DNA from 3 places in the Priestia sp. YIM B13486 genome. Region 1 is predicted to be linked to each of the others. Evidence: riboswitches for the same ligand, from Rfam matches in the RefSeq annotation. Region 1 holds a riboswitch; each other region holds the start of a gene.
What was found. A riboswitch is a leader RNA that binds a small molecule or an ion and turns the genes downstream of it on or off. The one in region 1 is predicted to bind thiamine pyrophosphate.

Region 1 (10,943 bases):
TGGACGGACGCCTCCACTTGCTCTTCACGTTTTTTATCTACGATTAATGCTGAAAATGATTGCTCCATTTTATTTCTCCTTTCTATAATGAGATGTATATATCTATACATAGACTACCTTATTTCTATACCCATTATAGAAAATAGTAAAAGAAGTTCCTAATACTTTGATTACGAAAGAGATTATTTCATTATAAAATAGCGGTATAGCTATTAGTTAGCAATACATAGAAAAGAGGAGAAGAGAAATGAGCACAAACATATATTTTAACCATGATGCAGGCATTGATGATTTAGTATCGCTTTTTTTACTGCTGAAAATGGATGATGTAAAGGTAACAGGGGTATCTGTTATTCCCGCTGACGGATATCTAGAGCCAGGTATCAGCGCAAGCCAAAAGATTATTGATCGTTTTGGAAGTTATGATATTGAGGTCGCTAAATCTACTTCACGCGGTATGAATCCATTTCCAAAGGAGTGGCGCATGCATACGTTTTATGTAGATGCACTGCCGATTTTAAATGAAAAAGGGGAAGTACAAACAAAAATAAGTCAGCTCCCTGCTCATGATCATTTAATCGAGACATTGCAGCACACAGCCGGGAAAACAACTTTATTGTTTACAGGACCGTTAACAGATTTAGCAAGAGCATTGGAAAAAGCGCCGGAAATAGAAAAGAAAATTGACAAGTTAGTATGGATGGGCGGTACATTTCAAGAAGTAGGAAACGTGCAAGAGCCCGAACATGATGGAACGGCGGAGTGGAATGCTTTTTGGGATCCAGAAGCAGTAGCGAAAGTATGGAAAAGCAAAATTAAAATTGAGATGGTTGCTTTAGAAAGCACGAATCAAGTTCCCTTAACGCCCGCTATTCGTCAAATGTGGGCTTCACTTCGAAGATATGAAGGAGTAGACTTTGTAGGGCAGTGCTACGCGGCTTGCCCGCCGCTTGTACACGTTGAAACCAATTCAACATATTATTTGTGGGATGTACTCACAACAGCATTTACAGGGAATTCAACACTTGTGAAGGTAAAAACCGTTTCGAGTATTGTGCATACAGAAACACCGAGCCAAGGAAGAACAGAAATTTCCGAAGAGGGACGACCTGTAGATGTCGTATATGATGTCACAGCTGAAGCATTCTTTACGTACATTACAGATTTGATGAAAAAAGCAGTAGCCAAATAAAGAAAAAGGTTGCACATGAAAGTGTGCAACCTTTTTAATGAATCATATTCAAGAATTGACGTGTCCGCTCTTGTTGAGGATTTGAAAATATTTTATCTGGTGTCCCTCTTTCCATAATGACGCCTTGATCCATAAAAATAACTTCATCCGCTACTTCACGGGCAAAGCGCATTTCGTGAGTTACCACCACCATCGTCATTCCTTCTTTTGCCAAGTCTTTCATGGCTTGAAGAACGTCTCCTACAAGCTCAGGATCAAGAGCTGAAGTAGGCTCATCAAACAGCATAACTTTTGGATCCATCGCCATTGCTCTGGCGATGCCAACGCGCTGTTGTTGTCCGCCAGACAGCTGGAAAGGATAAAAGTCGAGCTTGTCTCCTAAGCCAACTCGTGTTAATAATTCTTTCCCTCTTTTTTCTGCTTCTTGAGTGGAAACACCTTTTACAATTACAGGACCTTCCATAACATTTTCAAGTGCAGTTTTATGAGGAAATAAGTTATAGTTTTGAAAGACCATACCTGTTAGGCTTCGAAATGAAGTAATGTCTTTTTTACGAACAGGGTTGGTAAAATTCATGCTTTTTTTATCAAGTTCAATCGTACCGTCTGTTGGGATTTCTAACAGATTTAAGCAACGTAAAAAAGTTGTTTTACCGGATCCAGAAGGGCCGATTAATACAATTACCTTGCCCTGTTCAACTTCCAAATCAATCCCTTTTAATACTTGCAAATCACCGAATGATTTATGCAAATTTTTGATATTAATCATATAAAAAACTCCTTTAGCTACTTGAAACAGTTATTTAGATACGTAACGATCTAGTCTTATTTCAATGCGTCCTTGGATAATGGATAAGATTGTGCACATAATCCAGTACAAGAGCGCTGCTTCACTATAAAGAAGTAAAAACTCATAGTTAGTTGAAGCAATTTCTTGAGCTTGACGGAACATTTCAGAAACAAGAATAAGCGATGCAAGTGACGTGTCTTTAATAAGACTAATAAAAGAGTTAGATAATGGCGGAATCGATACACGTGCTGCTTGCGGTAAGATAATCCGTCTTAACGCTTGGGAATAGGTCATACCAAGTGAGTAGCCAGCTTCCCACTGTCCTTTAGGAATAGATTGAATTGCTGCTCGGATAATTTCAGATGCATAAGCACCTACACTTAATGAAAATCCAATAACAGCAGAGATAAATGGATCAATTGTTATATCTAAGTTAGGTAATCCGTAGAAAATGATAAATAATTGCACAAGCAAAGGCGTTCCACGAATAATTGAGACATATACACGTGCAATCATGTTTAATACCTTATTTGACGACAAGCGAGCAAGTGCTGTTAAAACAGCTAACACAATGCCTATGGCAAAGCTTATTAATGTTAGTGGAATAGAATATTGAATAGCTCCCTTTAGCATTGGTAAGAGAGATGATTGAGCGATTGAAATCAATTGATTCAATCGCTCTCCATCAGGAAAAATATTATTTAGGAGAAACATCTTCGCCAAACCATTTCTTAGAAATTTTTGCGTATGTTCCGTCTTTTTTCATATCTTTCAATGCTTTGTTTACTTCATCCACTAACTTACCGCTGTCTTTTCTAAACATAAAGCCGCTTGCAGCACCATCGGATTTTTCATCCGCGATTTTGATAGGTGCGTTAGGGTGCTTTTTCTTATAGTCAAGGAACGATAATTTATCGTTGATTGTAGCATCAACACGGTTTGCGCTCATTAGTTCTACTGCTTGAGCAAAACCTTCAGCACTCGTAATGTTTGCACCATAAGATTGAGCCATGTCTTTATAGTTACTTGTTAATGACTGCGCTGATTTTTTTCCTTTTAAATCTTTAAATGATTTGATATCTTTTTCGTCTTTACGAACAATTAATACAGCGCCTGACTGGATGTATGGATCAGAGAAATCGTATTTCTTTTGACGATCTTCACGAATACCCACTTCGTTAGCAATCATGTCAAAGCGTTTAGCATCTAATCCGGCAAACATGCCATCCCACTGTGTTTCTTTGAACTCAGCTTTTACGCCAAGACGTTTAGCTACTTCTTGAGCCAATTCTACATCAAACCCAGTTAGCTTTTGTTTGTCATCATGAAAAGTGAACGGAGGGTATGTACCTTCAGTTCCAATTGTTAATACGCCATCTTTTTTCACTTTATTATATAAATCCTCTTGTGAAGATTTATTGTCTCCATTGTTTGCTTCATTTTTTGAGCTAGAACCGCATGCGGCAAGCACAACTGTGAAAGCTAATAGTAGCGACAAAAGTGCAGCAAATTTCTTCATTTTCTAAACCCCCTAGTATTCTGATAGGAAATGATACTCTGTGATACTAAACAAGAACACAGCAAAAGTCAACAAAAAAAACTTATACGATTAATGTGACTTAAAATAAGGGAAATATACCTTCTATACACGGTTTATCATAAGGATACAGAAAGTTTTTAAAATTTGGATTAAGTGGATTTTTAAGGGAGGTTTGAGGAGTAAAAAGGAAGTTTCATGCGACGATTTTCTCTTTCATTTTTTCATGACTTTTGGTGCAATAAACATATAGTTAAATGTTAAGGTAGAAATAAATTCCTTATGGTACACTTAAAGAAGAATTTATGAAACGGAGCGATATGATGAAAGCCATAAACTTGATCTCAATTGCCTTTGGTGCTATCGCTGGTACATATGCACGTTATTTGCTGAATCTTTCCTTATTATATACGGGCTATCCAATAGGAACGGTAATTGAAAACCTATTAGGAAGCTTCATACTAGGCCTATTAACAGGATTTTTTGTGTGGAAAAAGCCAAAAGAATGGATAAAGCTTGGACTAGGAGTTGGCGTATGCGGCGGTTTTACAACGTATTCAACGTTTGCAGGAGACGTCATTTCTCTCACTCAGCACCATTTATTTTGGGGAGCCATTTATGTAATGGTCTCTTTAGTAGGTGGAATCCTTCTTGCTTTAGCAGGCTATCTATGCGGTGAAGCGGCAGGGAAAAATTTAGTGAAAGTACATGAGGTGAAGTAAATGAGCATAGTGAGCTTGGCACTTGGCGGGGCAGCTGGAGGAATATGCCGTTATCTTTTGGGTTTAAAAGTTACAAAAACAGTTTCAAACCCTCCTTTTCCAGTATCAATGCTGTTTGTAAACTTGCTCGGTGCGTTTGGGCTTGGTCTTTTTTACGGTAGTTATTATGGAAAGGTTCCGAGTCATGCTTATGATGATTCAATATTTTTAATGATTGGCATTGGTTTTTTTGGTGCCTTTACCACTTTTTCAACGTTCAGTGTGGAAACCGTACAGTTAATTCGAGAAAAATCTTATCGGAAAATGCTGGCGTATGTGGGGATTTCAGCATTTGGAACAGTTGGTTTATTTACAGTCGGTTTACTGGCAGGAACGTTTTTATTTAAGTAAAGAGAACGTTTCTAGTAGGGAAAAACAAAAAGACGGAGAAGTAGAGAATGGATAGAAAAGCAGAAGTTTGGAAATACATTTTGTTGATTGTAGCTGTTGCAGGTCAGATCATCGGTTTTTTATTTTTATTTATAAATGTTGTGGCGGCATTTATTTTTTACGGTTTTTATATTCTAACTTTTATTATGTTACTCCTGCTGTTTATATGGGATCGGAAAAAGGAAAAAGACAAGGAAGAATTTGACGACTATACCGATTACTAATCATATAAAAAGCAGAATGATGAGGTGCGCCGGACCTCTTACTTAGTAAAGAAGCTTAAAAGATACATCTATAAAAGGAAGAGAGCCGTAAGAGCATAAAGAGATATTGTATTTACATCTAGTTGTGTTATAATTTTAAGTGCGAAAACAAAATCAATAAATAGCAATCACTAGGGGAGCTTTTTGAAGCTGAGACGAATGTATTTCGGACCCTTTGAACCTGATCTGGTTTGTACCAGCGTAGGGAAGTGGCGATCATGTTTACATAACGATGCATGCTAACCACTCTACGTTGTAGAGTGGTTTTTTTGTATGTAATAAAGCCCTCTACACAAGATGAAGTGATTGAAATTTCTCTTTATTCTGAACGGAAAGGTTTCGATCATATGGATATTCCTAAATTTCATGTCGTTACAACAGATAAGCAGCCAATTGAAGAGGTTCGGGACATTTTAACGGCTATTGAGCCTTTTGCGGGTGCCATTCATATTAGAGAAAAAAAGAAAACGGCAAAGCAGATTCAATGTTTGCTAGAAAGCCTGCCATTTTGTCTCTCTAAAATTATTGTAAATGACCGAGTTGATGTAGCGCATGCTTTAAAAGCAAAAGGCGTACAGCTTGCCTATCATAGTTTAGATGTTTCGTGTGTTAGAGACGTATTTCCTTCTCTTATTGTCGGAAAATCAGTTCACTCTGTGGAAGAGGCTTTAGAAGCTGAAAAAGATGGTGCCCACTACATTCTATACGGACATATTTATTCAACACATTCAAAAAAAGGATTAAAAAGTCGAGGGGTAGCAGCACTAAAAGAAGTAGTAGATGCTGTACAGATACCGGTTATTGCCATTGGAGGAATTACACCTGTAAATGCCAAAGAGGTGCTTCAAACAGGAGCACACGGTATAGCTGTGATGTCTGGTGTCATGCTTGCGCAAAATCCCCTTAAAGCGATTAAACAATATTCTCATATATGGACATCTGGAGGTGGAGAAAATGAAGCAGCATTATGATGTACTGTTAGTCGGAGGAGGCATAATCAGCTCTTCTATCGCTTATCATTTGTCAAAACAAGGAGCATCAGTGGCCATTCTTGAACGAAATCAAATTGGTTGTGAAGCTTCAAGTGCAGCAGCTGGTATTTTAGGTGCTCAAGCTGAAATTGATGAAGAAGGTCCTCTTTTAGACCTTGCTATTAAGAGCAGAAGCATGTTTCCTGAGCTGGTGAAGGAACTAAAAGAAAAAACGGCCATCGACGTAGAGCTCATTCAAAAAGGCTTATTAAAAGTCGCTGTAACAGAAGAAGATGCACACGTATTAAAGAAAAAAGCCGCTCAGCACCACCAATGGGATGAACATGTAAGATGGATCGATGTAAAAGAAGCGCGTTTGTTAGAACCCGGTCTCTCTCCAGACATATACGGAGCCATTACAATACCGGGGGACGGCCAGCTAGCTCCGGCTAAGTTAACGCAAGCTCTTGCTCATGGAGCCTTGTATCACGGAGCAGATATATTCGAATACTGTGATGTTCATTCTCTTATTATGGAAAATGAAACAGTAAAAGGTGTACAGACGTCCAGAGGCTCTTTTTACGGAGAAAAAGTAGTTATTGCAGCAGGCTCATGGGCTAAACGCTTTATTTCTTCTGAACATTTAGGTCGCGTGTTTCCCGTAAAAGGGGAGTGTATTGCTCTTCGAAGTCATAAGCCGCTGCTTTCTAAAACGATTTTTTTAGATGAAGGTTTTTACTTAGTGCCTAAGACTGGTGGAAGAATCGTAATCGGGGCAACTAAGCTACAGCATGACTTTACCAAGACGGTTTCTGCACAAGGTATTCAATTTTTGCTGAATAAAGCTTCGGCGCTTCTGCCAGCTATTAAAGAAGCCACATTTGAAAAAGCATGGGCTGGTCTTCGTCCACAAACAAATGATGGCTGGCCTTATTTAGGAGAGCATCCTGAAATAGCGAATCTACACATGGCGTTTGGCCACTACCGAAACGGTATTTTATTAAGTGCTGCAACTGGAAAAATTATGGCTGATGCTTTGTTAGGGAAAAAGCTGAATCATTCATTTTTTACATCATTTCAGCTAACAAGAGTAATGGAGGGAGTTCATTGAATCTAATCATTAATGGTAAGACCGTTACTTTTGGAGATGAAATTGAAACGGTCGAGCACTTGTTGCAGGCTCAGAACCTGCATGAACGAGTGGTAATTGTTGAGCTAAACAAGAACATTTTGCAAAAAGAAGAACATAGCGATGCATGCTTAAAAGATGGCGATATATTAGAAGTTGTTTCATTTGTCGGAGGAGGATGAAGAGTATGTTAAAAATTGGACAATATACATTTAATTCACGTTTATTATTAGGGACAGGGAAATTTCCGGACTTTACGACTCAGCGTCAAGCGGTAGAAGAGTCAGAAACAGAAATTTTAACATTTGCTGTGAGACGAATGGATATTTTTGATCAAAATCAGCCTAATTTATTAGAAGCGCTTGATGTGAAGCGTTTCACTCTTTTGCCTAACACTGCTGGAGCAAAAAATGCAGAAGAGGCCGTACGTATTGCTAAATTAGCAAAGGCTTCTGGACTTTGTGACATGGTGAAAGTAGAAGTAATTGGATGTGATAAAACGCTGCTTCCTGATCCAGTTGAAACATTAAAAGCCAGTGAAGAACTGTTAAAAGAGGGCTTTACCGTTTTACCTTACACATCAGATGATGTTTTACTTGCGCGTCGTTTAGAGGAGTTAGGCGTACATGCCATTATGCCAGGAGCTTCGCCTATAGGTTCAGGTCAAGGTATTATTAATCCGTTGAACATGCGTTTTATCATTGAACAATCAACTGTTCCAGTAATTGTAGATGCAGGTATTGGAACGGCTTCAGACGCAGCTCAAGCTATGGAGTTAGGAGCAGATGGTGTGTTATTAAATACAGCTGTTTCAGGAGCAAAAGATCCTGTGAAAATGGCTCGTGCTATGAAGTTAGCGATTGAAGCAGGACGAGCAGCATTTGAAGCAGGACGTATTGAAAAGAAACAATATGCAACGGCAAGCAGTCCAACAGAAGGGATGAGTATCGGTTGATTAATCGTTATTCCCGCCAAGAATTGTTTCAACCTATTGGAAAAGGCGGACAGCAGCAAATTCAAGAAAAGCATGTTCTGATTGTAGGAGCAGGTGCTCTTGGAACAGGGAACGCGGAGGCCCTTGCGCGAGCGGGGGTAAAGAAAATAACGCTCATTGACCGGGACTATGTAGAATGGAGCAACCTTCAGCGGCAGCAATTGTATAGTGAAAAAGATGCTGATAAAAGAATTCCAAAAGCAATTGCCGCTAAAAAACGGCTTCACGATATTAATCACGATGTAAAAGTAGAAGCGCACGTAGCAGACGGTACCCCTCAAGTTTTAGAACAGCTTGTTGAGGGGGTAGATGTTATGATTGATGCAACCGATAATTTTGACACACGCCTTGTAATGAATGATTTATCACAAAAATATGATATTCCTTGGATTTACGGAGCATGTGTAGGAAGTTATGGAATTAGTTATACTATCATACCAAGTGAAACACCGTGTTTATCCTGTTTGCTTGAATCTGTACCGCTTGGAGGGTTAACATGTGATACAGTGGGGATTATTAGTCCTGCTGTCCAAATGGTAGTCGCTCATCAAGTAACAGAAGTGTTAAAAATATTAGTCGGAGACTGGAATGCGCTCAGGAGGGAACTTGTTTCGTTTGACGTATGGAAAAATGAGTATACGAGCATCAATGTGAACGTGTTTCGCAAATCTGCTTGCCGCTCATGCGGCAGTGAACAAACGTATCCCTTTTTACAATATGAAAATCAAACGAAAACAGCTGTGCTATGCGGAAGAAACACGGTACAAATCCGTCCGGGCAAATCAGCCAAGCAGCCGCTGCAGTCTTTAGGTGAACGATTAAAAGAAAAAGGATATAAAATTGAACAGAATCCGTATCTGCTTTCTTTTTATGTAGATGATTACCGTTTAGTTATGTTTCAAGATGGGCGCGTCTTTGTCCATGGAACAAACGATATAGTAGAAGCAAAGTCACTTTATCATCGGTATATTGGGTAAGAAAGAGATGGAGGTTTCAAGCATGACAGTACCAAAAGCATTAACCATTGCTGGATCAGACAGCGGTGGAGGAGCAGGCATTCAAGCAGATTTAAAAACATTTCAAGAGCGTGACGTTTTTGGCATGTCTGTTATTACAGCTGTGACCGCACAAAATACAGTTGGCGTTCAAGGAGTTTATCCTTTAGAAGTAGAAGCAGTTGAAACTCAGTTAGATTCAATTGCCACTGACTTATTTCCTAATGCAGTGAAGACAGGTATGTTGTTCAGTGCTGATATTATTTACGCAGTGGCTCGTAAAATCAAACAGTACGGACTGCAAAATGTTGTAGTTGATCCCGTTATGATTGCAAAAGGCGGTCAGTCTCTTCTTCAAAGTGAAGCCGTACAGGCTCTAAAAGAATTGTTGCCTCTTTGTGAAGTCATTACGCCGAACATACCGGAGGCGGAAGTCATCACGGGTAAAGAAATTCACACGATCGAAGACCGAAAAGAAGCGGCAAAACAGATTCATGAGCTAGGTGTAAAGCACGTGGTAATTAAAGGCGGACATGATCAATCTCATCAAGATATGATTGATATAGTGTATGATGGTCATAAGTACGTTGAAATCACGCATGAAAAGATGAATACAAAGCATACACATGGAACGGGATGCACGTTTGCTGCTTGCGTCACAGCTGAACTAGCGAAAGGCAAAAGCGTGGTTGAAGCAGTTCAAACTGCCTCGGATTTTGTTCACTATGCGATTAAGCACACGCTTGAAATTGGTTCCGGACACGGTCCTACTAATCACTGGGCGTATGGAAAATACTTTCGTTCAAACATATAAAAAAACGTGCCTACAATCTAGGCACGTTTTTTATGAAGAAGGAATATGGGTAGGAATCTCTCCATCGATGCCTAAATAATAATGTCTAAGGGGCTTTAAATTATCATCAAGCTCATAAACAAGCGGCACGCTTGTAGGAATATTCAAGTTCGCAATGCCATCAGGCGAAATGTTATCCAAGTACTGCATTAGAGCCCTAATCGTATTACCGTGAGCGGAAATAATAACCTTTTTTCCAGCTTTAATAGAAGGAGCAATAGTTTCGTCCCAGTATTCTAGAACCCGCTTTTCTGTATCGGCTAAGTTTTCCGTTACAGGAAATTGTCCCTTAGCTAATTCCTTATACTTAGGGTTAGAAGCTTCATAACGAATATCTGTTGTCTCTACAGCAGGAGGGCGTTCGTTCATCGACCTTCTCCACAAATGCACTTGCTCTTCTCCAAATTTTTTTGCGGTTTCTTCTTTGTTCAAACCTTGAAGAGCCCCGTAGTGCCGTTCATTCAGCCTCCAAGATTTATATACGGGAATCCACATGAAGTCCATTTGATGTAAGACAATCCATAGAGTGCGAATGGATCGTTTTAAAACAGAAGTATAGGCAATATCAAAAGTATATTCGTTTTTCTTTAGTACTTTTCCAGCTTCTCGCGCTTCTTGCAATCCATTTTTAGAAAGATCTACATCCGTCCAGCCTGTAAATTTATTTTCAAGATTCCACACGCTTTGTCCGTGCCGAATCAACACAAGTTTTATCATCGTGTTCTCCTTTCAACAGTGACTAAGGACTCTATTCTTTTTTATTATGAGAAGGAAAGAGTTTTTTATCCTAAAGCCGGGGAAAGGAGTTTTTATCATTTAGAAAAAGTGATGCCGAAAAGTAAAGCTTTAACTTTTTTACGCATATGATAAAAATAAAAAAGGGAAGGGAAGATAGTGGATGAGTGACCAAGAACGTCAGATTCAAGCGCTGCACGGCCAGATTGAAGATTTAAAAGAAGAAATGTATCAGATGAAGCTTGATATTAGCACATTAGAGAAAGAAAAAGGAAAGCCTGTTTTGACACCGGCTCTCGTTGGTCAAATAGGAGGTTTTGTTCTAGGTGGATT
Region 2 (10,943 bases), on a different contig from region 1:
CGCCATACGTTCTCCTCCTTTTGATGTTTAGACAATAAGATGTACACCGCTTGTTTGCTGCTTAATCATTTTGTCAATCATGGTACCGATATGTGCGGCTGCCTCAATAGGAGGCGTCCCTCTTTTATGAATATTAGAAATAACCATACGATCAGACTCTTTTTTGCCTTTGCTAGGTTCATAGCACATGTAAGCACTCATGGATTCAGCACTGACCAGTCCAGGTCGCTCTCCAATCAATAGCACAAGTGCTTTTGGCTTTATGATCTCGCCAACTTCATCCATACACGCAACCCGTCCCCCTTTCACAAAAAATGAAGTCCCGATATGAAGTCCATATGACTGCAGGGAGTCAATTAAAGCTGGATACACGTCGCTTATGTTTTCTTCGATTGCCTTGGCGCTCAGTCCATCTGAGACTACTACTTGTACATCAGGCTGCCGCACGCAGTTTTTGAAAATTTCTTTCTTAGCGTTATCTGCTAATAACCTTCCTTGATCCGGTCGTTTTAAATAATGTTCTTTTGACTCCACGCGTGTATTCACAGAGAAAAGGTTAAACTCGGCTAAAATATCTTCTGAAACTACTCCATATACAGAGTCTACGGCTGCAGCATGATCCGTGCGAAAAGATAAAACGTCTTTTGTTAGCGGCCTTGTTCCTGTACGGCCGACACCTATGCGGGCAGGGGTAAATTGTTTAAGTGTTTCAAGCTGATCGCGATTTGACTTTGGTATCATAGTAAGCACCTTCCTTAAATCAAATTCATAAAAATAGTTGGGTCTCCGGCTCTAGATGTAAAGCGCCCGTTGTCCATAATGCGCTGATCTTCAAGCCACTTTTGAAATAACGGCGTTGGGGTACGGCCTAACACATTACGTACTGTTGCAATGTCATGATAACTAAGAGACTGGTAGTTTAGCATGCAGTCATCAGCCATGGGCACTCCTATGACAAAGTTCACTCCAGCTGTTCCCAGAAGCATACTTAAATTATCCATATCATTTTGATCAGCATCCATGTGGTTGGTGTAACATACGTCTACTCCCATAGGCAGGCCGTGCATTTTACCCATGAAATGATCTTCTAACCCAGCTCGTAGAACTTGTTTGCTGTTATATAAGTATTCAGGTCCAATAAATCCAACAACTGTATTAACTAAGAAAGGCTTGTAGTGACGAGCTAAGCCGTAGCATCTAGCTTCGAGCGTTAATTGATCAATGTTATAGTGAGCTTCTGCTGACAGTTCAGAACCTTGTCCTGTTTCAAAATACCAGCGGTTTGGACCTTTTGCCGTTCCTTTTTCATGAATTAGCGCTGTCGCTTCATCAAGCATAGACAGTGAAATTCCAAATGAATCATTACCAGCTTCTGTACCTGCTAAACTTTGAAAAATCAAGTCTGCTGATGCTCCTTTTTCAATTGCTCTTATTTGACTCGTTACGTGTGATAATACACAGTTTTGAGTAGGAATTGACCATTCGTTGATTATATTTTTTGTTTCATTTAAAAGCGCGTAAATATTATCCGTTGTATCAATAACAGGGTTAATTCCGATAACCGCATCTCCAATTCCATAGCTTAACGCTTCGTATAGAGATGCTCTCATTCCCTTTAAGTTATCTGAAGGATGATTAGGCTGGGCCCGAGAAGCCAATACTCCTTTTTGGCCGATAGTCGTTTGACAAGTAGTTTGCACTTCTATCTTGGCAGCTCCTTGAATTAAATCTAAATTGGACATAATTTTAGTAGCTGCCGCAATCATTTCGCTGCTTAATCCTTTGCTAAGTGCAAGAAGGTCTTCTCCGCTATGCTGATCGGATAAAAGGTATTCTCTTAAATCCCCTACTGTCCAATTTTTAATAATGTCGTAAACAGAGGAATCAATCTGACTTTCGATTAATGCCGAGACGTTGTCTTCATCTGCGCTGAGCAGCGGGTAATTTCGAATATCAGCAAGTGTGATATCAGCTAGAACTTGCTTTGCTGCCATTCGTTCTTTCATTGACTCAGCGCTAACTCCTGCGAGCTGATCTCCAGAACGCTCTTCGTTTGCTTTGGCCATGATTTCTTTTAAGCTATAAAATGAAAATGTTTCTCCTAACATTCGTGTAGTTTTAAACATCGTTTCCTCCTTGTGTGTTCAGCTGATTATGATGAAAAAGCGAGCGTTTTAACGGAAACGGAGATCGCTTCTCCGGCTACTGGTAACCCTAGATCGATGTAATCTCCGTGTGTAAAATCAATTTGATCTAAACAAATAATTTCTAACTCTTTCCTCTGTTTAGCTAGTGCTTGTCCTAAAGCTTTTGCAATATCTTGTTCGCATAGAACAACGAGGCACTTAGCTCCCTTAAAACAAGCAATAAATTCATCGCTTATTATTTTTGCTAATTCTTGAAGCATCTTATAGCTGCAGTAAGGAAAATGAGATAAAGCAATAGCAGCAGGGGGGTCTTCTGCCCTGAAAAGAGTTGAAGCCTGCATACATGCCGCTCGAACTCTTTCTTGAAACAGCTGCGGATTCCACGTCTCTTCTTGCTGAACGGGTATCTCTACAATCGGGATATTTTTTAACGGCAGCCGCTTCGACCCAATATATACGGTTGATCCGCTAACTTCTGTATTTTGCATACCAGCCCCAATTACAGTAGCGCGCGTTGTCTCAGCGGATTGAGATACTTGGATGGATTGAAAATGATATGCTAGAAGCGGACCAACGTCTCCGTGTATGGCCACTTCCCTCACTGTTTTCGGCTTTTGCTTCTCCATCATTGCTCCTACCCCTCCTGAAATCATAATTGTTTCTGGTTGGATAGAAGATCTTGTATGAGGAGAAACGAGCAGCGAAGAGGTTTGAATTAGTGCTCTTACATAATTCACGGTTTCTTCAGCTAGTAATTGACAGATAGACGAGAGTTTTTCAAATGTTGCTTTTTCACCTTCTCGCAGTGTTAAAGAATTATTTTTTAAAAATTCAGTTAAATAAGGTGAAACGTAGGTAACAAAGCCGTCTGAATTCAGCCGAATTAATCTTCCACCTACATGCAGCGTAAACGTTTCGATCACTTTTCCGTTTTGACATAAAGTGATGTTAGCGGTGCCTCCTCCTACATCAATATTGGCAATTACTGCATTTGTTTCAGCGGAATGTTGGATTGCTCCTGATCCTTTTGCCGCCAATATTCCTTCCAAGTCAGCACCGGCTGTTGCAACAACAAAATCTCCAGCATGTTCGGCTAGATAGTGAACGATACTTTCTGCATTTTGCTTTCTGGCCGTTTCTCCTGTGATGATCACAGCACCTGCCTCCACTTGATCTAAGGAGATTCCTGCGTTCTTATACTCTTGTTCTAGTAGTACCGTTAATCTTTGAACATCGATTTCAACATCGTTTAGCATAGGGGTTGTATAGATAGAACTTACATACGTTACGCGACGATCAATAATTTGACAGCCTGGCAGCGTAAATTGATTTTGTTGATTTGCTATTAACAGCTTGCTTACAATCAATTTTGTTGTGCTTGTTCCAATATCTAAACCTATGCTCGTTATCCATTTCTGTAGCATGCTATCAATCCCTTATCTCGTTTGAATATGGTGATTATCATAAAACAGTTTTTTGAATATTTCACTAACTATGTTATCAAACCTGACACACTTTTGTGTAAACAAAGGTGACAAATGACAAAAAAGACTAAATCTTGGTAGATTTAGTCTTTTTGCTTATGATGAGTGTGATTTAGTTACAATCATTCTTGATGCGGATGGAATTAATAGTGAAAGAATGATTAAGCAGGCTATTAGTGACCCTACCATTGAAATACCGTTCATTGAAAAAGAATACCATAGAGCGGACATACCCTTTGGCGCATATGATCCCCAAAAAATAATGCCCGCAATAAAGTGCCAGAAATACCGTGCGAAGCTGCCGATAACAAGGGATAAAACAATCAAAACAAAAGCTTTTGATCTGTTATTGTTAGCTAAATTTGTTTTAATAGATTGCGAAAAAACACCTCCAAAACCTATAAAAGCAAAAGCCACAATATATTCAATAAACGTTTGTAGCGCTGTTAAAATATAAGCCGTTCCTGTTGCCAACTGCAACAGCCCCCATAATAGACCAGATAGAGCCCCGCCTTTTACTCCCCAGCGAAAGCACATAATAAAAATGGGCACCATGGAGAACGAAATACTCACAGCCGTTGCAATCTTAATGGAAGGCAAAAGATCAAGTAGAAGTGCTAATGCTGCAAAAATAGCTATTTCAATTTTAGCCTGTAAAGGTAATGCTTTATTCACGTTTCTCACTCCTGTTTTTGAATCATTCATATCAAACGGTTTACACAGGAGTAAGCAAATAGATATGCTACTATTCCCACATTCCTACGCTAGCGTTAACTAACAGGTTCTAAGGGTCTGAACATTTCGTTCACTCTCAGCACGGCGGCTCCCCCTGTGGTACGTTCGGATATTTATGTAGTATTATGACAACATTCATTATACCATATGTAACAAAATAGATTCGAGAGATTTCAAAGATGTTTCTATTTTCTGAATCTATTTTTTATAATGACAATCGTTTTAGTATTTGTTATACTTCTTTTATGTCAATTGAATATAAAAAACCCTCATCCTAATCGATGAGGTAGAGGTCGCAGTTTTTAATAGTAAAGTAACGGAAATGCAGAGAACATTGAGGATGTTGCTTGAAAGGAAAAATTGCCGAAGTTTAGATCACTTCTCGGTTGATTTAAGCTGGGGCTGTCTCCGAACAGGAACAGAACTGTCACATCATGCGAGTGATGTGAAGAGCTATCTTCACGGAAGGTTGACGCGGTTTTCAGATTTAAAAGCGCGCACATATACTGCGGGCTTTTTTTATGTTATCCCGTCTCTTTCCGTACATTCGAAAGGAGTATTTATCTATGCAAGAGCAGCAAGAATTAAAACGTGGGTTGAAATCTCGCCACTTAACGATGATTTCATTAGGAGGAGCCATCGGAACCGGCTTATTCCTAGCAAGTGGTGGAGCAATTCACACAGCAGGACCTGGGGGAGCGCTTTTAGCTTACGCTATCATTGGCGTCATGGTTTACTTTTTGATGACCAGCCTAGCAGAGCTCGCAGCTTATATGCCTGAAGCTGGTTCATTTAGTACGTATGCGTCTCGTTTTGTAGATCCATCCTTTGGTTTCGCTCTCGGCTGGAACTACTGGTATAACTGGGCTATTACGATTGCAGCTGAATTATCCGCTGGAGCCCTTATTATGAAATTTTGGTTCCCAAACTCTTCTTCTATTTTATGGAGTGCCCTGTTTTTATTAATTATGTTTGGGCTTAACTACCTTTCTGTAAAAGGATTTGGTGAATCTGAATTTTGGTTTTCGTTAATTAAAGTAGTAACAGTTATCATCTTTTTAGTTATTGGTATTATGATGATTTTTGGTATCTTTAACAATGAAGCACCAGGTTTTAAAAACTTCACGCTTGGTGATGGACCGATTCACGGTGGATTCTTTACTGTACTAGGTATTTTTATGGCTGCTGGTTTTTCATTCCAAGGAACAGAGTTGCTTGGGGTCGCGGCTGGAGAAAGTGAAGATCCGGAAAAAACGGTTCCTCGCGCAGTTAAACAAGTCTTCTGGCGCATCTTGTTATTTTATATTTTAGCTATTTTTGTTATTGGAATGCTTATTCCATACACAGCGGATTCATTAGCAAGTGATGATGTGCGGGTAAGTCCGTTTACTCTAATATTCGAACGAGCAGGTCTGGCGTTTGCGGCATCGGCTATCAATGCCGTTATTTTAACAGCCGTTTTATCTGCTGGTAACTCAGGTATGTATGCTTCTACGCGTATGCTGTGGAACTTAGCGAAAGATGGAAAAGCACCAAGGTTCTTAGCAAAAGTGAATAAACGAGGCGTTCCAGTTAATGCCTTAATCGCAACGGCACTTGTCGGTACACTTGCATTTGGTGCTTCATTTTTTGGAGACGGTGCGGTATACACATGGTTACTTAACGCTTCTGGTATGTCTGGTTTTATTGCTTGGTTAGGAATTGCAATCAGCCACTATCGTTTTAGAAGAGCATTTGTTGCCCAAGGTCATGATTTGAGTGAACTTCCATATCATGCAAAACTTTTCCCGTTTGGTCCTATCTTTGCCTTTATTTTATGTGCTGTTGTTATTTTAGGTCAAAACTATTCGGCGTTTATGGGTGATTCGATTGACTGGTACGGTGTACTTGTTTCTTATATCGGACTTCCTTTATTCTTAATTGTTTGGTTAGGATACAAATGGACGAAAAAGTCAAAACTTATTCCGCTAAAAGAATGCCAAGTAACAGTGAAAAAATACGAATAAAAAAAGCTCTCTATTCAAAAGAATAGAGAGCTTTTTTTATGTGATCTGATCAGCAAAATGTAGAGATATATAGGCGGGCTGTTTTTTCATAACAAGCATATAACCTTTGAGGGGACGATTGCAGTAATCAGCAGCTTCTATATAATAAATATGCTGAATTAACCTGCTTAAATGGGTTACAAAAGATGGAAGTTGATGAGTAGGAATGCTTTGGATGTAGTCTATGATTTCTTGCTTAGTTTGAAGGCCCGAACGAGTACATTGTAACAGATGAAAAAGCGGATCTGCTGTTATAGTAGATAGTTCAGAATTGTGTTTGATTCTATTCAGCTGGATATGCAGTTCTTTTTTGGACCATCTTTTTGGAATAGCTCTTATATGCTGATATTGAAAATGTGTATTCATGATAGCTAACACCTTTCGTATTAAAATAATAAAATGACTTATTATTTTAATAACCTTTACACATGAAACTAAAACGTTACAATGTGTAAAGGTGTCATACATCTTATAAAATAAGCTGATAAAAAAGCACATCTTGCCACTGATCGAATTTCCAGCCTACTTCTTTAAATTCTCCGCAAAATGTAAAATTAAATTGCTCATGCATTTTGATACTGATATCATTCCCTTTTGTAATCCCTGAAATGACAACGTGATGGTTGAGTTCTTTAGCCAATTCCAAAATCCGCTTCATAAGCTGTTTTCCAATGCCATACCCCTGCTGATTTTTATCAATATAAATCGATAGCTCAACCGTTTGAATGTACGCTTCTTTATCTCGATAAGAAGAAAGCGAAGCATAGCCCGCTACTACCCCATCTTTTTCCGCGACAATAAGCGGAAAAAGTTCATTGCTAATATGATTATTAAACCAGCCCCTTCTTTGTTCTACCGTTACAGGCGTTAAGTCAAAAGTAGCAGCACTTGTTTGAACGGACTGATTATAAATTTCAACAAGCATAGGTAAATCTTCTTCTTTAGCATAACGAATGATCATATGTACAAACTCCTTATAGTATAGAATTATCTTTATTTTACTTCTTTTAAGAAACATAATCTACATAAAAAAAACCGATGTGTGCATGCACATCAGTTATGATTTTGAGCATATTGAAAGGTTTGAAGAACTTGAAGTGTCTCTTTTGTAGAAACGACCGTTGCAAACTCCTCATGCAAAGAAGACAGTGCGAATGTATGTACATCTTCTGCAGGAAGCCTTGTTTTTCCATCGTATGACATACAATCAAAGCAAGCTGTTGCATCGTTTACAACGTACGTTCTGTACCCTAGATTTCCAGCCATGCGGGCAGTCGTAGAAACGCAGTGATTAGTAGTTAGTCCTATTAAGATAAGCGTATCATAGCCATTTGCTTTTAAATAACTGTCTAGCTCTGTTCCAATGAAGCAGCTGTTCACGTGTTTGCGAATGAAGTATTCGTCTTCTTGTGGACCAAACCCTTCTTTGAACTGAAACCCCTTCGAACTTGGGTGTAAAGGAGAATCTGGATTTTCTGATGCATGCTGTACGTGAATGACAGGATAATTTTGGCGCCTCCATGCTTGCAGTAGCGTCAGCATATGTTTTTCTGCATCTAGATTATTTCTTTCCCCCCACTGTGGTGAATAAAACCCTTCTTGTACATCGATAAGCAGCAGCACTGGCCGGGAACGTACCATAAGCATCATCTTCTTTCGTCTTTATTTTAAAATGGAAATAACGTATGTGCACCCATCAGGACCGGCTTTTGAGGAATGAACCGTTTGTTTCGGTAAATGTATTCGATCTCCTGCCTGACATAGAACCGTATCATGTTCAACTGTAAAGTAAATAGATCCTTCAAGTATATGAAGAATTTCATCAGTTGGATGGGTATGAGATGGGTGCGTTTGAAAAGCAATATCGTGCTGTACTTCAACGTATCCAGTATACGCCGGAAGCAGTTCTTTAATTACTTCTTCAAACTTTCCGCCAACTCCTTTTTTAATAGAGGCTTTTTTTACGTCCATGCTGCTCACTCCTTTTTAATTTAAACGGACACTGTCCGGTAGTATAGTTGTTATCATCGTGTAAAAAATATTGCTTCCACTCTCGGTTTTCCTGCTGTCCATACCACCCTAACTCAGGGTGAGCTGATACGTCATCATATGTTTTTAACCGATCGCGGACCACCTTTTGTACGTGCCGCCCTATTTTTGAATCTCCTGTCATACCTTCAAACACCCATCGAGGCTGAAATGTAATCATAAATCCTCTGCTCTTACGGCTTTTACGTAAAGAATGAGCAGGCGTATTACAGACGACAAAAATAGGTTCTCCGTGAAAGCAAAATTCCCATAATGGATCTTTTGGATCTTTTGGAATGTCTTGCGGCCATGTCTTTTGATCAATTTGATGAAGAAACGTCAGCGTATCCCAAAACATCGTTTCGTACTCTTCCATTGAACGTTCTTTATGTTCAGGCTTAAAGAATAACACAAAGGATGTATAGCGACCTATGGTTTTAAAAGTATCTATGTATTCTCTAAGTGCCGACGCTGCATTCCTAATATCTTGGTAGTTATAAGGAGTAGTCACAAATGAAAACCGCAGTAAATCTTTTTTAAAGCCTTCTACCCCTAATATACAAGGAAATGGATTTTCTTCTGATAATATATCGCTTTGGAAATATTGAAAAGCATCTTTTCCCCAAAACGGGACATGCGTTGACTCTAAAATCTCATTGGCTCGAAAAAGCATTTTTGATGCCATTAAAACCCTCCTTATGGAACTTAACGTTACATGTGTATTAAAGAAAAGAAAGTTTATGAGCATTTTTAACTAAATGCCACTTCTAAATTATAAAACTCTAATCTATATATATATAAGCTACTATTGGACAAGTTAGAAAGGAGGCTGTGTTTGTGGAGTGGTTTTTGATTGCTATAAAACAAATAATTCTAGGTATTAGTCTCGCAGCACCGGTAGGTCCAATTAATATAGAGATGATTAAAAAAGGGCTGACGAAAGGTTTTTGGGCTTCTTGGCTAGTTGGTTTAGGGGGCATGACGGCCGACATTTTATTTATGCTCCTCATTTTAATAGGGTTAACGCCTTTTGTGCAGATGCAGGCTGTTACTGTTACCCTGTATGCAACTGGTTTTGTCATGCTCACATTTGTTGGCTTTCAAAGTATGAAACAAGCTGTTTCTCGTTCCTTTTCAATAGATGTAAATAAACCCTCTATTAAAAGAGATAAGTCGTTTTTTACAGGTTTCTTCATTGCTCTTATGAATCCTTTAAATATTGTGTTTTGGTTTGGTGTATTTGGGTCAAGCTTAAGCGAAAGCCTCCAAAGTCAAACGTGGCTATCTGTCTTTTTTCACAGTTTCTTTATTATCTTTGGCATCCTTCTTTGGAATTTAAATATTGCCAGCAGCATTCATTTTACAAGAAAATTTATCACGCCTAAGCTTCTTCGCTTTATTACGTTAGGTGCAGGTTTTTTACTTTTTTTATTTGGCTGCCAATTCGGTTTTAAATGTATATCCTTACTTATAGGCTGAGCTTTTAGCGATGAGTTCAATAAGAGTGTCATTTACTTTCTCACGTTCATCATAAAAAAGACCGTGTCCACTATTTTCAAATGGAAGAAGTGTAGAAAATGAAATATGACGATTCATAACTTTTGCAAGATCAAATGGACAAATTTGATCTTTTTTTCCGTGTAATATATATGTCTCAGTAAAAATTTGACTCAAATCTTCCCGTAAGTCTTCGTCTCGTAAAGACACCGCAGTTTTAATCGTTCCATGACCGGATGCCTCTAAACCTAAATCTTGAAACCATCCTCTAAAGGCTGAGCTGGTAGGCTGATTAAAAACCTTTTTCCCAAACTCTTCAAGCATGTTAGGACGATCTCTATACGTATTTTGAATAATTGTATTTACTTCTTCAGAAGGAAGTCCATATGGAAAATCAGTTTTTTGAATAAAGCTTGGAGCCGCTGCCCCTAATAAAATTAACTTCTTCACGCCATATCCTAAATGTCTGCTCATATATCGAATAGCAATGGCTCCCCCCATAGAAAAGCCTACGAGCGTATAATTTTTAAGCTCAAGTCTTTCTACTAACATGCGAATATCATCCGCTAATTGATTATAAGAATAGCCGGTGAAAGGTGCATCTGATTTTCCGAATCCCCGAAGATCAGGAGCGATACATCGAATACCTCGGGCCGGCAACGTTGTAAATTGGTATTCGTACATTTTAGCGTTAACCGGCCACCCGTGAAGGAAAAGAACGGGTTCCCCTTTTCCAATATCTCGAACAAAAAGTTTAGTCTTAGGAGTTACGTGAATAAAGTAGTTCATCTATAACACCTCCTAGTGGGTCTTATATATATATGTGTAGGACAATTGGAACATTCAAAAGTTTCTTAGAGGCTTGTGTAGGAGGTGTATAATGTTTATCTGGGATAAGGAGTAGGGAAATTCTTTTATATTGTTTATTTAGAACATAGTTTAATTTAAAAATATTAGACAAAAAAAGTAGTAAAGCGTTAAAAACTTTACTACTTTTTTTGTTATTT
Region 3 (10,943 bases), on a different contig from region 1:
CCCTAAATAAGAGCTATATGTCACCATGCAAGATAATCCCACGCAAAGCGAGAAAAACGACTGACCGAGCGCATAGAGAACAGATGACCCTGTAATGGCTGAAAAATCCGGTTTCAAAAAGAACTTTACTCCGTCCATTGCTCCGTCTAATGTTAAAGAACGCACCACGATAATGATAAAACAAATAAATAACAGCGGCATCATGTATTTATTAGCACGCTCTATTCCTTTTTGTACGCCTTTTGAAATAACAAACACTGTAATTAATAAAAACAGCGCCTGTGCACCTAATACTACATAAGGTTGGCTAATGACGGCATTGAACAACGGACCGTACTCTTTTCCGCTTAGCATACCGGTTACGCTCATAATCGTATATAAAATCACCCAGCCGCCAACGACGCTGTAAAAGGAAAGCAAAACGACACAGCTTAGTACTCCCAGCCTGCCAATCCATACCCAAGCGGATTTTGGAGCAATTGCCTTATAAGCACTAATCGCTTCTTTCCCCGTATGTCTTCCAATGATAAATTCTGCCAACAGAAGCGGCAATCCAATAAAAATCGTAAATAAAATAAACAACGCAAAAAACGCTCCACCGCCACTGGTTCCCGTTACGTATGGAAACTTCCATATCGCTCCTAGACCAATTGCTGCCCCAGCAGATGCTAAAATAAAACCGAGGCGTGAAGACCACTGATTTCCTTTACTCATATAATGTTACTCTCTCCTCTTCTAAACTCAAAACTCACCTGATTAGTACTGTACCATAAATGCAGAAGAAAATCATTCCCGTTTTACTTTTTTCTATAAAACGATATCTATATAGAATAGAAAAAATGAAGAAGCAGCTGCTTCTTCATTTTAAGGTTGGTGTTTCTATTCAAAATTTATTCTCTGTACGAGGATTCATCTCCACGGTAGGCTTCTTGATTTGAAATTTCTTCAATATGCATATGCCCTTCTCTCTCTAAACGAAGGACCGTACGCTCTGCATCTTCATAACTCTCGCACGTCACTTGTTTATATTCCATATCATCTTTATCCGTGTAAGCGACTAAATATGTTTCCATTTTAACTCCTCCTAATATAACCTGTATGTAACGTATGTTGCCTTTTTCGTTTATTTCTAAACATATAGGCTCCAAACATAAAGCCTAGCATACTATAATAGCGGAACTTCAATTTAAAAAAGTTGAATTTTTCATTATGCACCGATGCAACATGGAGGTTACACTTATGACATTTATTTTATCATTCGTACCAATTGTTGTTCCTTTTGGTATTTTAATTAGCTTAATTGCTTTTACAGCTGCTTTTTTACAATCAAAAGAGCATCATAAAAAGCTCTAGCTTACAAAAGCTAGAGCTTCTTTTTAAAAACGTCTATAGCGTTTAATCAATCCCACAATAATGGCAATTGCTAATAAAACAACTGAAATGATGACAGTAATGACAATTGGCTGATTTCCACTTTGCTTCACTGCAATGGCAATATAAGCCCAAATAAAAACAAGCGGATAAACAGCGTCTCGGTTTTTTAATGTAAACATGATGCCCAGCACAGCTCCTACCAGCAGCATAATAATCGTCCATGCTAACTCGTTTAAGCCAAGCAAGTGCTGTATTCCATTTGCTTGAAATACGACAAACACATTGACAATAGTCGCAACAGAAATCCATCCAAGATAAAGCGAAATCGGCAGACGCATAAACCATGTCGTCATTCGAGAATGCTGAATAATGGAATACACAATCATTAATGTGCCTAGAATAAAGAGCATAACTAAAAGAGATAACTTATAGTAATCGTTTTGGAAAATAAAGATCCACGCACTATTTAACAAACAGTTTAGAAAAAACCAAATGCCGATACGTGCATATATTTCCTTTTGATCTTCTCTTGCAAAAAATTGGCGTATAACCCAAATGGTTAATAATAAATAAATAACGCCCCAGATAGCAAAAGCATAACCCGCTGGTGTAAACAACGTAGGAACTTGCGCAGAAGCTTCTCCCGTTGTTTTGCCTCCTATTGGAATGGCATTTGCTAAATAATTCACAAGCAGTGTAATAGCCAAGCCTACTGTATTTAATACAGCATACAAACGAAATTTCGCCATTTTGTTCTCTCCTTTCTTCTATTTATATGGGAGTGTTTCGGAGACGAAAACGGCTCTTCCCTTCATTAATACCTCTTCTTCCCTAAAAATATGCATTTTTAAACAAAAATGATTAAAAATAGCTTTAAGAAATTTCCTCTTTAAGAAAGAAAAGCGGTTAGCACACAATTTCCCATAACGCTTTCTATTTTTCAGAATATATGGTAAGTTAAACTTAGATTAATAGGAAGTCCACTAGGGGTGCCACCGGCTGAGACAAGTTTTCTTGATCCCTTTGAACCTGATCTGGCTCATACCAGCGTAGGAAAGTGGCAATGTTCAGTTTTTACTGTCCTTTGCCACTCCGTTTATAAACGGAGTGTTTTTTATTTCCTTTATGTGCTTGTTTGTGACTTCCTCATATTAAAGGAGGATTTTGATGTCATTTTCATCTCAATTAAGACAAGAAGCAAACTATATTTACGAAGCCATTTTTAACCATCCTTTTATTAAAGGAATTGCTGAAGGAAACGTGCCAAAAGAAGCGCTTATTCACTACGTTTCTCAAGATTACGAATACTTAACAGCATTTGTTCGCATTTACGGCGCTGCTTTAACAAAATGCCGCACGCGTACCGAAATGGAAGCCTTTAATGCCGGCATTTCTACGGTATTACATAGTGAAGTACACCCTCACAATAATTTTTGTGAAGTAGCAGGCGTACGTTATGAAGACCTTCACACTGAGACGCTTTCACCGACGGCCAGCCACTACATTAACCATATGACAAGTGTTGCGCATACAGGCAGCTTAGCAGAAATCATTGCAGTGCTTCTTCCATGTCCATGGACGTACGTTGAAATTGGCCAGCGCATTACAGAACAAGTAAATCCATCTCCTTCTCATCCTTTTTATGAATGGATTCAGTTTTATAATAATGAAGAAATGAATGGCACAACACAATGGTTTTGTAACAAGCTTGATGAACTCGCCGAACAAGCTACTGAAGAAGAACGTAACCGTATGAAAGATCACTTCATCAAAAGCTGTGAACTGGAGTATTTATTTTGGGAAATGGCATATACCCAAGAAAAATGGCCGCTTTCTCAGCTTTCACTTTCAAAATAACGAAAAAGCCTCCTATCAGGAGGCTCTTTTATTTCAATAGTTTTTTGATCATTTTCAAGCTTTGTTTTTCCGAAGGATAGCGGAATGACAAATCAAACTTGGTTGTTTGAGACAGCATGCTTTTAAAATGAGTGAATGTCTGAAAGCTGTCTTTTCCATGATATTGACCCGTGCCGCTTTCTCCCACTCCGCCAAACGGCAAATATGGCGTAGCGATATGCATAAGCGTATCGTTTATACAGCCTCCTCCAAATGAAAGGCGCTCCGTTATCACGTTTTGCACATTTTCACTTTCTGTAAATAAGTAAAGAGCTAACGGCTTAGCTTTTTCTTGAACTTTATGAATGACTTCGTCTAGTGTTTCATATTCAATCATAGGAAGAATAGGCCCAAAGATTTCTTCTTGCATAACATCTGATGTCCAGCTTACTTCACTTAACACCGTAGGTTCTATTGTTAGCGTGTTTTTATTGTACCCGCCTCCAACTATAGCATTTCCGTCTTTTAAAAACTCAACTAGCCGAGTAAAATGACGCTCACTGACAATACGGCCGTAGCGGTCGCTTTCAAGTGGATTACTACCGTAAAATTGAGAAATTGCTTCGCGAAGTTTCTCTACAAGCTGCGCTTTCACTTTTTGATGCACGAGCAAATAATCAGGAGCAACGCACGTTTGGCCTGCATTCATCCCTTTACCAAACATAATTCGCTTCGCTGCAAGATCTAGGTTTGCGTCTTCATGTACAATGCACGGACTTTTTCCGCCTAGCTCAAGCGTGACTGGAATAAGCTGCTTCCCTGCTTCTTGCATAATAATTTTCCCTACATTTACACTTCCCGTAAAGAAAATATAATCAAGTGGCTGTTTTAAAAGCAGGCTCGTCGTGTCTACAGCGCCTTCAATCACCGTCACAAATGCTGGGTCAAAAGCTTCAGCCAGTAATTCTTGTATAACGCGAGATACGCTAGGCGTTAATTCAGAAGGTTTTATAATCGCCGTGTTTCCAGCGGCAATCGCTCCTACTAAAGGAGACAATGCTAATTGAAACGGATAGTTCCACGGAGCAATAATTAACGCGACTCCATACGGTTCAGGAACAATTTTCCCTTTAGAGCCCACATGTGTTAAAGCGGTTTTTACTTTTTTAGGCTTCATCCATTTTGCTAAATGCTTAAGCGTAAACCGAATCTCCTCTAGTAAAATCCCAATTTCCGACGTGTACGCCTCTACTTCAGATTTATTTAAATCTTGTTTTAAAGCATCCATAATTCTCTGCTCGTTTTGTTTGACTGCGTCTCTTAGCTTATTCAGCGCTTGAATACGGCTGCTGATACTCTTGGTCTTTTGCGCATAGAAATACTGCTTTTGTGTAGAAACAATATGTTCAATGACCGTTTCATCTGTTATATAAAATCGCTCGTGGTTCATCTCTTTCATCTCCCTATAAACATTCGCTTTCAACTGTAGCAAGCAAGTTTTTTAATAGCTCAACTGCCTCATTTAAAGCTAATGAATAATATCTCTGCGTTCCTTTTTGCTCAATTTGCACAAGCTTTTGATCGCGTAGAATTTTTAAATGATGAGAAATTGCCGGTCGTGATAGCGTAGACTCATTTGCAATTTCATTTACGGTTAAAGGCTCTTTTTCCGCGAGCAGCAAAATAATATCTTGTCTTGCTGAATCACTTAGCGCCTGAAAAATAGGAATGCTGGCACGAAATAACTCGACTGCTTTTTGACTCATATAGATTCTCCTTTATTTAATTTCTTGTGTTCTGCGGACAACGGATGTAAGCCACTTTCTTGGCACGAAGCGCGGGATGAACGTAGCGAGACGAAACTGTACTCCTGGTACGATAACCGTCTGCCCTTTCATAAATTTTTTATAGCCAACTTTCGTTACTGTTTCTACATCCGTTGCACCGCTTTGAAAAAGCTTGGAGTTGCTTAGCTGGGCTCGGTCGCTAAAACCCGTTTTAGTTGGACCCGGGCATAGAGCACTTACCGTTACATTGGTACCTTTTAATTCATTTTCAAGGGCCTCTGTGAAAGATAATACGTACGCTTTCGTTGCGTAATATACCGTCATAAGTGGACCTGGCATAAATGCAGCAACAGATGCAATGTTTAAAATTTTCCCGCGATTTCTTTTGACCATATCCGGTAAAAATAATTTTGTTAAATGAGTTAATGCTCGAATATTTAAATCAATCATGTTTAACTCTTCATCTAAAGCTGTTTCAATAAATTTGCCGTATAGTCCAAAACCAGCATTGTTCACTAAATAGTCAACGTGCATTTTTTTATTTTTAAGTTCTTCATATAATGACTGTATCTCTTCTTCTCTTGATAAATCCTTAACAACCGTTATGACTTCAATATTATAAGTAGATTTTAAATTCTCTCCAATAGCGGCTAGTTTATCAGCGCTTCTGGCAACTAAAATTACAGGATGCCCATCCTTTGCGAATTGATAAGCTAATTCTTTACCTATTCCTCCCGACGCACCGGTGATGAGCGCATAATGCTGTGACATAGTGTTCACTCCTTATGTTTATATGTTCAAGAACTTAAACATTTAAACTTATCTTATAGGATTCATTTTTTCCCGTCAACTGTTTTCTATACTCTTCTTTTCTTTTGTGTTTTCCATTTTTTCCATTTACGCATTTCTGTACATTTTTTTACAAAATATGCGTTTTCTTTACATAGAAGGCTAATGTCGTCTAGTTTTGACAACCTTTGTCACCTAGCAGGAAAACAAGTGAAGATATGGTGAATACAACATACAACAAATAATCCATTACATAGTTGGATGAAAATAGATAAGGGAGGAAATGAAAAATGATGGAGTCATATACAATTAAAAAAGTAAGTGATCAATTAGAGGTAGAAAAGAAAACGCTAAAACAATGGGAAAAATTATTGGGCAGCTATTTAACAATTGAACGAGTAGATGGAGCCCGTGTCTATACAGAGGAACAAATTGAATTATTTAATGATATTAAACAGCTGTTTGATGAACAATGTACGTTAGATGAAGTCAAAGAATACGTTCAGCTGCTGATAAAAGAACAAGAAGCACAGGAGCATTTAGTGATGGAATCAGAGGCAGCGGTTTCAAAAGAAGAAGAACCGGCACAGTTGAAAACTGCTAAAAAAGAAAACGTCATTGATTTTCAAGAACATTCCAATAAACAAATGAAGCAAGAAAAGAAAAAAGCTGCTGAAAAACAGGAAAGCATTTCAGAAAATAAGCAGGAGAAGACCCCTCCTATACCTGAAGCACGATTAGCTACTGAAGAAGAAAAGCAGGCTATTTCTGCTTCTATTGAAGAGCCAAAACCAAACGACCTTGTTGTGAATGAAAAAGAACTGCTTCAAGGGGAATTAGTAGAAGCTGTTCGCCGCTATGAAGATGTGTTTGAGGTACTTGATACATTTAAAGCTGATTTGTTAAAAGAAATGCGAGAAGGTATGCGAAATGAAGTTCGCGAAGAAATTGTCGGAGAAGTAAAAAGAGAGCTTGAAAAAAGTGCTACCCAAACTGTAGAAATGGTGGAATCGGTCGGGGCATACATCTCTGAGTCTTCAGAACGCAGTGCAAGAGATGTAGAAAATATGTCTAAAAAAATTATCCGTTCTAACGAAAAATCGTTTGATGAAGTCACTTCTTTGATTGAAGATTATTCAACAATTGCTGAAGAGAAAACCGAGGATATGCGCCTGTTCATGAAAGATGTCATGGAGAATGCGGATGAATCCTCTAAAGAAATGCAGTATTTATTAGACCGATTCTCCAGTAATTCCACCGTTGCGATGAATCAAGTAAAATTTATGGTTGAAAAATTAAACAATTCTTCAACTAATACGACAGAAGAGCTTCGTGATTTAATTGATTCAATGAATGAGGAACGAGTCTATTATTTAAAAGAAATGGAGAAAGAACGTAAGCTTCATCGTCAGAGCGTAGCTGAACGCGAAGAGATGTTTAGTGATTTTGTCCAAACCTTTAGACAAACCGCCGCTGCTGATATGAAGCGAAAACGGAAGTGGTGGAAGCTGTTCCTCTCCTGAAAACACCGGCCCTATGGTAATAGGGCCGGTGTTTTTTAATGGTATGAACAATAGTAGTTTGTATGTAAAAAATGTTAAGGTAACGTATGGCGATGAGACGTTATACTTTGAAACACATGATAGCCGCTTACCGATACGCCTATAGTTCCCGCTCCCGGAAACACTGTATCTCCGCATAACCATAGTCCTTGTAAGCCAGATCGATGCGAAATGCTCTTGAACAAGGCATGATCTAACGTTTGCGGAAAGCCTCCCACTCCCCCGTTTGGGCGAGAAGTGAACCTTTCCCATGCTTTAGGAGCTCCCGAAATTTGATGCTCTGCTTTTCCAATGCCAGGAATAATGGTTTTAATGCCTGCTACCATTTTTTTCTCAAGAACTTGTTTTTGAAGGTCATAGGCTTCTTTGTTGCTCCACTTGCTAAGATCAATGTGAGTAGACACTGTAATTGTACGCTTGCCTTCAGGGGCTCGAAAACGATCATCAGGATGAGAGACTGAGATAAATAAATGATTTCCTTCTGTCATTTCCCCTTGTTCGGATTGAAGTACTTGCTGAAACAACTCTACATTTTGCGGCAGATCTCTTTCATCAATCGCAAAATACATCGAAAACGTTCCCCACTGCGGAAGCTCGCTTTTTTCTTTTGCCCGCTTATGAATATGTTGGTAATCTTCATCATGCAGTAAAGACTTTAAGCTTTGAACCGGCGCGTTGCATACAACGTCTGATGCACGGTAACGGTTACCTCTATGATCATGCACGATCCACCCGTCATTATCACGCTCTATCTTTACTACTTTCCTTCCTAGAGTCGTTTTTCCTCCGCTGGCTTTAATCGATTTTTGCAGCGCTTCTGCGACTTTGTATAAGCCGCCATTCACATAAAAAGCTCCTTCGTGATAAATATCTAACGCCAAACACCCAATAAGCATTGAACAGTTCTCGCTCGTTGTCTGCATGCTGTCTATTAATTGACCATCAACAAAATGAAGAAAGTCCGCTTCGTCTAGCAAGCTGTGTTTTTTTAGTAAATAACTAAACGATTGATGAAAATAAGGCAACAGCTTCACAGAACCAACATTCAACGAACTTACTAGCCTGCTCCACTCACCGACTGTCAGAGGAGGAAGAACCGGCAGAGGCTGCATGAGCTTGCTAATTTCTTTTGCAATTCTAAAAACATTTTCATAAAAGCTCCTAATATTTTTTGCTTTATGAGGAAATTGTTTTTGAAGATAGGAAATATGCTGATGCCGGTCTTGATAATAAATCAGTGTACGATGAGGAAGATGGACTTTCATGATTTTTTCAAGAGAAACCTTTTCAACTTCTAGGCTAAGGTACGTGCCGATTCGCTCATGTATCCCTCCGTGCTCAAATCCCATTCCAAGCGTCGCCCCAACAGGAAACGTATACAAATGGCGCTGAAATTTCCCTGCACAGCCTCCCCATTCTCGAGAAGCTTCTAAAACCGTCACTTCATAATCATGTTTAGCTAAAAGCGCTCCCGCTGTTAACCCACCTATTCCTCCGCCTATTACAACAACTTGCTTATGCATGTTTTCACCTTCTTTCGTTCTTTCTTTTATTGTGCAAAAAAAAGAAGCTTACCGCAATTTAGAAGCGGCTCGTTACTGAAATAAAAAAGCCGTGAATGATCTCACAGCTTTTTGGCTTATTTTGTAATCACTCCACAAACAATCCGATCTCCTGAGTTTCCTGAAGGATCCGTTGTGTAATCGTCGACTTTATCATGTATCACTAATGCCGATCCATCCATATCCAAAAGAGAATTCGGCTTTCCTTCTTGCAGCGTGACAAGAGAAGCAAAAATTTCTGTATCTACTTTGCCATTTGGAGCAACTTCTAGATTGGGCAAATCACCTGCATGCGGGCCTTTTGTATTTTTAAAGCCGTGTTCACGTTTAAAAGGATTAAAATGGGCACCCGCTGTTTTAAAATCCGGCACCTCACATTTTCCTATTTCATGAATATGAAATCCATGTCTTCCCGGTGAAAGACCTTGAGCAGTTAATTTAATGTGCACGCCGTTCTTTGCTTCTGACAGGGTAGCCTCTCCTACTTTTTTGCCCGATGTATTTGTTAAATCCACTTTAACAGGTTCTACCGATACTTCGCTTGTTTCTTTCGCTTCCTCTGTTTTCAGGTGGTTTTCATGAGCGTTATTTTGCTCTTTTACCATGCTGCATGCTCCTAACAATAACAGAACAAAGACTACGCATCCGTTCATTATCAACTTTTGCATCCGTGATTCCTCCTTTTTCTTATTTATCACCATCCTTTCACTATTTTCCTTTTTTTAGACATCAAAAATAAGATTGAGACATACGTTCACCTTACCAATGAAAAAATCCGAACGAGTTGGATTCTTAATGAAGAACCTCAATTCATCGTTCGGATTTTCCTTCAACTAAAATACTTTGTTTTAACGTCTTACTTCTGTTTAAAGTTGTATTCTTTTTCCGTTCCGTTTGAAAAACGAACTTCTAATTCAAACGACTGAAAATCTTTTTTTAGACCAAACGCATCGATTACTTCCTTTTTTACATCTTCATCGGGCGTGCGCTGATCAAAATTCAACTTTTTAAATTTTGAAGATAATTTATTAAAAGCTTTGTCTCCGTTCAAGTGGTCATCGTTAATATTATCATCCACTTTGGCTTCTATCTCATCATTTTCATTTTCGTAGTCGGCTTCATAATCATTGTTGAGCCCCTTATAGTCTACTTCTAAATCAAATTTTGAAAAGTTAAAAGATGTGTTTTCGCTTTGATTATCATAGCTCATCGGCGTTCCGCCATTCGTCACTCCTTGTTTATTTTGAGCTTCTTTTGCCGGTGCTGCATCATCATTGTGGCATGCTGAAAGTACGCTAATACCTATAAGGGAAAAGAATATGAAAAAGGGTCGTTTCTTCACTGTATTTCCTCCTTTGACTTCACTCTTCCTTCCCTTTATGTCCACAAATCTGATTTTTATACGCCTTCACTAGAAAACCCCGCTCTCTAAAAAGAAAGCGGGGTTTTTCGTCTTGTTTATTTTACATTCGAATAAGAAATACTGTACATGCTGTTAAAATACGTATTGTAAAGAGCTTGAACAGCACGGTCTAAAGCATCTGCTTTCACACCAAACATCATGCTCACCTCAGAAGAACCTTGGTTGATCATTTCAAGATTCACTTCAGCACGAGCAAAAGCTTCTGTAGCTTTTGCAGCAATTCCTACTGTGCTATTCATTCCTTCTCCTACTACCATAACCATAGCAAGATCACGTTCAATAAAGATTTCATCCACTTCAAGTTCTTTTTCAATTCGAGTAAATACACGCTTTTCCACATCTGGCGTAAGCTGATGCTCGCGCATGATGACAGAGATATTATCAATTCCTGAAGGGGTATGCTCGTATGAAATACCTTCATCCTCTAAAATTTCAAGCAATCTTCTGCCAAAACCAATTTCACGGTTTAATAAGTATTTGCTCACGTGGATGTTGCAAAAACCTTTATCCCCAGCGATTCCAACTACCGGCGTATCGCCGTGAGGACGCTCAGCTACAATGAATGTACCCTTTGCTTCAGGATTATTTGTATTCTTTACACATACAGGAA

Region 2: linked by a shared signal. The riboswitch ahead of thiT (energy-coupled thiamine transporter ThiT) and the one ahead of ACFX4G_RS23250 (thiamine phosphate synthase) in region 1 are both predicted to bind thiamine pyrophosphate.
Region 3: linked by a shared signal. The riboswitch ahead of tenA (thiaminase II) and the one ahead of ACFX4G_RS23250 (thiamine phosphate synthase) in region 1 are both predicted to bind thiamine pyrophosphate.

The regions. Positions count from the first base shown of each region.
Region 1 covers NZ_JBHZOZ010000012.1:70,729-81,671, forward strand. Annotated here, with positions in the region: gene ACFX4G_RS23210 (NADPH:quinone oxidoreductase family protein) at 1-68, opposite strand, end outside; gene ACFX4G_RS23215 (nucleoside hydrolase) at 248-1,192, shown strand; gene ACFX4G_RS23220 (amino acid ABC transporter ATP-binding protein) at 1,227-1,961, opposite strand; gene ACFX4G_RS23225 (amino acid ABC transporter permease) at 1,992-2,696, opposite strand; gene ACFX4G_RS23230 (amino acid ABC transporter substrate-binding protein) at 2,680-3,501, opposite strand; gene ACFX4G_RS23235 (fluoride efflux transporter FluC) at 3,843-4,241, shown strand; gene crcB (fluoride efflux transporter CrcB) at 4,242-4,631, shown strand; gene ACFX4G_RS23245 (hypothetical protein) at 4,679-4,894, shown strand; TPP riboswitch at 5,057-5,158, shown strand; gene ACFX4G_RS23250 (thiamine phosphate synthase) at 5,281-5,904, shown strand; gene thiO (glycine oxidase ThiO) at 5,888-7,015, shown strand; gene thiS (sulfur carrier protein ThiS) at 7,012-7,215, shown strand; gene ACFX4G_RS23265 (thiazole synthase) at 7,221-7,988, shown strand; gene ACFX4G_RS23270 (thiazole biosynthesis adenylyltransferase ThiF) at 7,985-9,004, shown strand; gene thiD (bifunctional hydroxymethylpyrimidine kinase/phosphomethylpyrimidine kinase) at 9,027-9,836, shown strand; gene gpmA (2,3-diphosphoglycerate-dependent phosphoglycerate mutase) at 9,867-10,592, opposite strand; gene ACFX4G_RS23285 (hypothetical protein) at 10,774-10,943, shown strand, end outside.
Region 2 covers NZ_JBHZOZ010000007.1:47,761-58,703, forward strand. Annotated here, with positions in the region: gene eat (ethanolamine permease) at 1-6, opposite strand, end outside; gene eutC (ethanolamine ammonia-lyase subunit EutC) at 28-741, opposite strand; gene ACFX4G_RS18425 (ethanolamine ammonia-lyase subunit EutB) at 756-2,126, opposite strand; gene ACFX4G_RS18430 (ethanolamine ammonia-lyase reactivating factor EutA) at 2,153-3,571, opposite strand; gene thiT (energy-coupled thiamine transporter ThiT) at 3,728-4,336, opposite strand; TPP riboswitch at 4,371-4,471, opposite strand; lysine riboswitch at 4,646-4,830, shown strand; gene ACFX4G_RS18440 (amino acid permease) at 4,933-6,372, shown strand; gene ACFX4G_RS18445 (hypothetical protein) at 6,409-6,777, opposite strand; gene ACFX4G_RS18450 (GNAT family N-acetyltransferase) at 6,881-7,372, opposite strand; gene ACFX4G_RS18455 (cysteine hydrolase family protein) at 7,465-8,052, opposite strand; gene ACFX4G_RS18460 (cupin domain-containing protein) at 8,074-8,382, opposite strand; gene ACFX4G_RS18465 (YqcI/YcgG family protein) at 8,357-9,124, opposite strand; gene ACFX4G_RS18470 (LysE family transporter) at 9,277-9,918, shown strand; gene ACFX4G_RS18475 (alpha/beta fold hydrolase) at 9,904-10,725, opposite strand; gene parC (DNA topoisomerase IV subunit A) at 10,938-10,943, opposite strand, start outside.
Region 3 covers NZ_JBHZOZ010000002.1:367,635-378,577, reverse strand. Annotated here, with positions in the region: gene ACFX4G_RS06075 (sodium-dependent transporter) at 1-714, opposite strand, end outside; gene ACFX4G_RS06070 (hypothetical protein) at 891-1,073, opposite strand; gene ACFX4G_RS06065 (TspO/MBR family protein) at 1,377-2,123, opposite strand; TPP riboswitch at 2,350-2,447, shown strand; gene tenA (thiaminase II) at 2,542-3,231, shown strand; gene ACFX4G_RS06055 (aldehyde dehydrogenase) at 3,260-4,660, opposite strand; gene ACFX4G_RS06050 (ArsR/SmtB family transcription factor) at 4,674-4,976, opposite strand; gene ACFX4G_RS06045 (SDR family NAD(P)-dependent oxidoreductase) at 4,989-5,768, opposite strand; gene ACFX4G_RS06040 (helix-turn-helix domain-containing protein) at 6,077-7,309, shown strand; gene ACFX4G_RS06035 (phytoene desaturase family protein) at 7,384-8,871, opposite strand; gene ACFX4G_RS06030 (superoxide dismutase family protein) at 8,988-9,578, opposite strand; gene ACFX4G_RS06025 (YusW family protein) at 9,767-10,252, opposite strand; gene ACFX4G_RS06020 (aspartate kinase) at 10,369-10,943, opposite strand, start outside.